2 regions of the Rossellomorea sp. NPDC071047 genome follow, and region 1 is predicted to be linked to the other one. Evidence: predicted binding sites of a transcription regulator. Region 1 holds the regulator's gene; the other holds the start of a gene.
The links. Region 1 encodes LexA, which represses DNA repair genes until DNA is damaged. Its sites were predicted from a motif close to CGAACATATGTTCG; they were not measured.
Positions count from the first base shown of each region.

Region 2: a site for LexA is predicted at 2,021-2,034, ahead of parE (DNA topoisomerase IV subunit B). Genes of this name have one in related genera too.

Region 1 is NZ_JBNNJT010000001.1:1,151,273-1,154,479, forward strand. Features, by position in the region: gene ACQKFO_RS06010 (DUF896 domain-containing protein) at 1-62, opposite strand, end outside; gene ACQKFO_RS06015 (YneB family resolvase-like protein) at 168-818, opposite strand; gene yneA (cell division suppressor protein YneA) at 830-1,156, opposite strand; gene lexA (transcriptional repressor LexA) at 1,314-1,934, shown strand; gene glnA (type I glutamate--ammonia ligase) at 2,064-3,207, opposite strand, start outside.
Region 2 is NZ_JBNNJT010000001.1:843,664-846,870, reverse strand. Features, by position in the region: gene ACQKFO_RS04440 (ABC transporter permease) at 1-300, shown strand, start outside; gene ACQKFO_RS04435 (glycine betaine ABC transporter substrate-binding protein) at 324-1,223, shown strand; gene ACQKFO_RS04430 (CoA-binding protein) at 1,413-1,820, shown strand; gene parE (DNA topoisomerase IV subunit B) at 2,118-3,207, shown strand, end outside.

The sequences.
Region 1 (3,207 bases):
CCGCTACTCTTGGACTTCTTGGCAAGTTCATTGATTCGATTCATTTTTGTTTTTGAAAGCATCTATAAAAACTCCTTTATTGCATAATCAGCAAGATCTAATACACAACTAATAGTTAAGATTAATACTATCGTCATGTTACTAAATTAAAGGAGATAAAACAAGGGTTACGCATTTTCCAATGAAGACATATATTCTTTAAAACGCCTATGAACGGTAGCTTTGGAGACATCATACCCAAATCCCCTCAAAGTGGCTGCAATTTCAGCAAATGTCAGTTCGTTTTTCCTTAACCTGACAATTTCCTCAACGGGTACTTCAATCCGCTCTCTTCCATCTGCATTCCCTTTATTTTTCAGATTTTTATGAGGTTGAAAACCATTTTCCACTGCCCTTTTCATACCTCGTCTGATTTTTAAATTATGGAGTTTCCTTTGATACTCCTCAACCATGCTTACGATATTAATTACCATAGAATCCGATTCAGATAAGTGAAGCTCCCCACTATGTGTTTGACTGATGATCTTGACTTCCTCTTTTAATAAACAATGAATGAGAGCAATTTTGGCATTCCCTCTGCCAATTCTTGTTTCGTCCTGTATGAGAACAGCCTCAATCGACTCCTCTTTAATCAAATCAAGAAGTTCAAGAACACCAGGGCGATCCAACTCAAAACCGCTTGCTTGATCTTTTATGATAGCAACCACTTCGTATTGGTGTTCTTGTGCTAATTTCACTAATTCCTCTTCTTGACGTTCCAAGGATGTTTCCTGCGTGTCTTTCTTTGTACTGACTCTGCAGTAAATTACTGCCTTCATCTTCTATCCCTCTATTCTTCGTTCATTACCAATTCATAGTCTGAATGGGTGGATAATGTTGGATTTTCTATAGGTAACACAAGTGATTCACCCGGTTTGATTGAGAATGTTGAGAGATTATTCTCCTCTCCTACCCAAGCGATGAATTCTTCCACTGTCATAGAATATTCTTCATTGTACTGTTTGGCAATAGTCCATAGTGTGTCTCCATCCTGGACGGTGATGCTTTGATATGACGGCTGGTTTGCCATAACCACTAGCAAATAGGCTGCAGATAAAAGCGCTAAAATAAATAATATAATAATGTAAGAGAAACGATTCCAAATGTGTGTTAACATAAAAAATACCTCCATACGAATGTTTGTTCTGTTTTTGTTATATTCATTGTAATACGAACATTCGTTTGGTGTCAACAGAAATTCGAACTTATGTTTGTATCGACTGGAAAGACATGCTATAATGGGAACATAAGATCTATAATAGAGGTGCGTGAACATGACAAAATTGTCTAAAAGACAGCAGGACATACTAGAATATATCAAAATTGCAGTTAGAGAAAAAGGGTACCCACCTTCCGTACGGGAAATCGGGGAAGCCGTTGGTCTTGCTTCTAGTTCCACCGTACACGGACATCTGGCCAGGTTAGAGAGTAAAGGTCTTATTCGCAGAGATCCCACTAAACCAAGAGCCATCGAAATCTTAAATCTTGAAGAGGATACGATACCGCGTCAGCGGGTTGTTAACGTTCCTTTAATCGGTAAGGTTACAGCCGGTCAACCCATCACGGCTGTTGAGAATGTCGAGGAATTCTTCCCACTGCCCGAGCGTATGGCACCTTCGGATGAACAGGTCTTCATGCTGGAAATCATGGGTGACAGTATGATAGAAGCCGGGATCTTGGATGGGGATTTTGTTATTGTGCGTCAGCAACAAACAGCGAACAATGGAGATATCGTCGTAGCGATGACCGAGGAAGATGAAGCGACTGTTAAACGCTTCTTTAAAGAAAAGGATTATGTTCGATTACAACCAGAGAATTCAACTATGGCTCCGATCATTTTAAGAAATGTATCCATTTTAGGAAAAGTTGTCGGGGTTTATCGTCAAGTACATTAATATGAAATAAAGCCGCTATGTATACATAGCGGCTTTATTTCATATGTATTCTTGAATGCACTAAAAAAAGGAGAGGGGGATTAGCATTTCTGCTACCCCTCTCCCCTTTTTGATTAATTACAATTAGGATTAATACATTTGAATGTATTGCTCGCGCTCCCATGGGTGTACTTGTGTACGGAACATATCCCATTCGATTTCTTTCGCTTCAACGAAGTGTTCGAAGATGTGTTCTCCAAGGGATTTAACGATTACTTCATTTGTTTTAAGGTTTTCTAATGCAGCGTGTAAAGTTGCTGGAAGATCTACGATTCCCGCTTCTTCACGCTCTTTTTTGTCCATAACATAAATGTTGCGGTCAATTGGCTTAGGAGCAGGAAGGTTATTTTTGATTCCATCCAATCCAGCTGCCAGTAATACAGCCATCGCCAGGTATGGATTAGCCGCCGGGTCAACACTACGGACTTCAACACGTGTGCTTAATCCACGAGAAGCAGGGATACGGATTAATGGGCTACGGTTACGAGCAGACCACGCAACATAACAAGGTGCTTCATATCCTGGTACTAAACGCTTATATGAGTTTACAGTCGGGTTCGTGATCGCTGTAAAGTCAGTTGCATGTTTAATGATACCTGCAAGGAATTGACGAGCAGTATCGCTTAATTGCAGATCTCCCTTTTCATCGAAGAAAGAGTTCTCCCCATTTTTGAATAGGGACATGTTACAGTGCATTCCTGATCCATTTACACCAAATAGTGGCTTAGGCATGAATGTCGCGTGTAATCCATGCTTACGTGCAATCGTTTTAACCACTAGTTTAAATGTTTGGATATCATCACATGCTCTTAATGCACTTGCATATTTAAAGTCGATCTCATGTTGACCAGGGGCAACTTCGTGGTGAGATGCTTCGATTTCAAAGCCCATTTCTTCTAGTTCTAAAGCGATATCACGACGGCAGTTCTCCCCTAAATCTGTAGGAGCTAAATCAAAATAGCCACCGTTATCGTTTAATTCTAATGTCGGCTCACCATTTACATCTAATTTAAAGAGGAAGAATTCTGGCTCAGGTCCAAGATTGAAATCAGTAAACCCTAGCTCTTCCATTTGACTTAAGATGCGCTTTAAATTGTTACGCGGATCTCCTTCGAATGGAGTCCCATCTGGATTGTAGATATCACAGATCAGTCGGGCTACTTTTCCTTTTTCAGCTGTCCATGGGAATACTAACCAAGTGTCTAAATCAGGGAATAGGTACATATCAGATTCT
Region 2 (3,207 bases), 310 kb from region 1:
AGAGGGATGGGGATGACCAACTCACAGCTTCTGTTTAAAGTGGAACTTCCTCTCGCCCTGCCGTTCATTATGGCGGGTATCAGAACCGCAACTGTCTTAACGGTGGGAGTCGCAACGCTTGCAACCTTTGTAGGCGCGGGTGGACTGGGTGACCTCATATACAGGGGACTATCCACTTGGAATAATTCTTTAGTTCTTGCAGGGGCCATTCCTGCTGCCTTACTTGCACTTTCTTTCGACTTTTTATTAAAGCTTCTTGAAAGAATGACAACACCTAAAGGATTAAAAGCACGGAAATAAAGCACATTCAAAGGAGAGTAAGAATGAAAAAGAAATTCAAACCATTTATTTTATTAATTGTCCTATCCTTCATGATCGCAGGTTGTGGAAATGGAGGGGGTAAGGACACCATTACGGTTTCAGGAAAGATGTGGACTGAGCAATTTATTTTAACGCAAATGATGGCTGAACTTCTCAAAGAGAAAACAGACCTGGATGTTAAAGTGGAAGAAGGACTGGGAGAAGTATCGATCTTGACACCTGCCCTTGAAAAAGGCGACATCGACGTATATATCGAGTACACAGGAACAGGACTCGAAGCTGTGTTAAAAGAGCAAGCGAAGGAAGGGGCTTCAGCTGAAGAAATTCTATCTCAAGTCCGTAAAGGATACGAAGAGAAGTTCAATGTGACATGGTTAAAGCCACTTGGATTCGAGAACACGTATACCCTTGCTTATACTCAAGATCAGGACTTTGATGCCAAAACGTTCTCTGACCTAGTTCCCTTATCGAAAGATTTAAGCTTTGGAGCGCCGCATCAATTCTATGAGCGTGAAGGTGATGGGTACGATGCATTTGCAGAAGCATACGGTTACGATTTTAAAGCGAAAGAAAGCTTTGACCCGAACATTATGTATGAAGCAGTGAAGAACGGAGATGTAGATATTATTCCGGCCTTTACAACCGATGGAAGAATACAACGTTACAATCTGAACACGACTACGGATGACAAAGGATTCTTCCCACCATATGATGCCGCTCCCATCATCCGTCAAGAAGTTCTGGAGGAGCATCCGGAAGTAGAAGAAGTCCTGAATGAATTAGCAGGACAAATTTCTGAGGAAGAGATGAGTGAAATGAATGCCAAGGTGGATATGGATAAACAAGATCCTAAAGATGTTGCACGTGAATTTCTCCTATCCAAGGGGTTAATTGAAGAGTAAAATATTAAGAAGTGTCAGAAAGGATAGAGGAAAAGCAACACGTCCTTTGTCTATCTGACACTTCATTCTGTTTAGATGTATTTATAAAATTTTGAAAAATTAAAGGGAAATATGGTATAAAAGAAGAATAGGACTTATGGAACAGTTTAAAATGAATGGTAAGGAACGAAGAAGGAGTTGTAATCATCTATGGAAAACCCATCCCGACAAGAAATTGGAAACATCCTTAAACAATCAAAACGCATTGCGGTGATCGGATTAAGTGACAATCCTGCACGAACATCTTATATGGTCTCAAAAGCGATGCAGGATCAAGGTTATGAGGTTATTCCTGTAAATCCCACCATTGAATCTGCATTGGGCGTTAAAGCGGTATCTTCTCTGAAGGAGATTGAAGGATCGATTGACATTGTCAATGTTTTTCGCCGCTCAGAATTTTTGCCACAGATCGCGCAAGAATTTGATGAGATCGATTCTAACGTGTTTTGGGCGCAACAAGGTGTAATGAATGAAGAGGCTTATCGCTTTTTGAAAGAACGTGGGTATACAGTTATTATGGATCGCTGTATTAAGGTTGAACATGCTTTAACCAAATAATTCTCACTTGTAACAAGCGGCTCTTACCGCTTGTTTTTTTTCGGATGGACTTTTGTCTTTCATCCACTAAAAAAACCGGTCCATACAAAAGAAAACAGTCCGATTTCAGAGTCATTCTAGGAAATTAAATTTGCGAAAATCAAATAAAACGCTACAATAAGCAATAGTGGTTTACCTCAGAAATGATCAAAACAGGTAAACGAACAAACGTTCTTGTGTTATAGTTAACATATACATAACCAATACTACCGTACAAGCACTATTTACGGTTAGAGAAGTTTTGAAAGGGGAATGTTCGTGGCCAACCAGAATAAGACCATGGATTACAATGATGATGCCATTCAAGTATTAGAAGGCTTAGAAGCCGTTCGTAAGAGACCTGGAATGTATATAGGCTCTACAGATTCAAGGGGATTGCATCATTTAGTATACGAAATTGTCGATAATTCGGTGGATGAAGCATTAGCTGGCTTCGGAAATGAGATTATTGTTACGATACATAAAGATAATAGCATCTCAGTCCAGGATAAAGGACGTGGGATGCCTACTGGAATGCATAAGCTTGGCAAGCCCACTCCTGAAGTCATCTTGACTGTGCTGCATGCAGGAGGTAAGTTCGGACAAGGCGGTTACAAGACCAGTGGCGGATTGCACGGTGTAGGTGCCTCAGTCGTAAACGCCCTATCTGAATGGCTTGTTGTAACGATTGAAAGAGATGGAACGAAGTATGAACAACGTTTCACAAAAGGTGGAAAACCGGAAACCACTCTTGAGAAAATCGGAAAAACGAAAAAATCCGGAACGTGTATACATTTCAAACCTGATCCGGAGATTTTCAGTAATATCACCTATAATTATGAAACACTATGTGAGCGTCTAAGGGAGTCTGCATTCCTTCTTAAAGGATTAAAAATTGAAATCATTGATGAGCGTCATGATCAGAAGGAAGTCTTTCACTTTGAGAGCGGTATCCAGGCCTTTGTTCAATACTTAAACGAAGAAAAAGATGTGCTTCATAATGTTGCTTTCTTTGAAGGGGAAAATCATACTATCGAAGTGGAGTTCGCCTTTCAATTTAATGACGGGTTCTCTGAAAACATTCTGTCATTCGTGAACAATGTTCGGACAAAAGACGGAGGTACCCACGAAGCCGGAGCAAAGACAGCGATGACCCGTGTCTTTAATGAGTACGCCCGAAAAGTTGGTATTTTAAAAGATCGGGACAAAAATCTTGAAGGGACCGACATTCGTGAAGGTCTGGCCAGTATCGTTTCTGTGCGTATACCAGAACATCTCCTTCAATTTGAGGGGCAAACGAAAGGAAAGCTTGGTACAAGTGAAGCACGTTCTGCTGTGGATGCAGTTGTTTCGGAGCACCTTCTATATT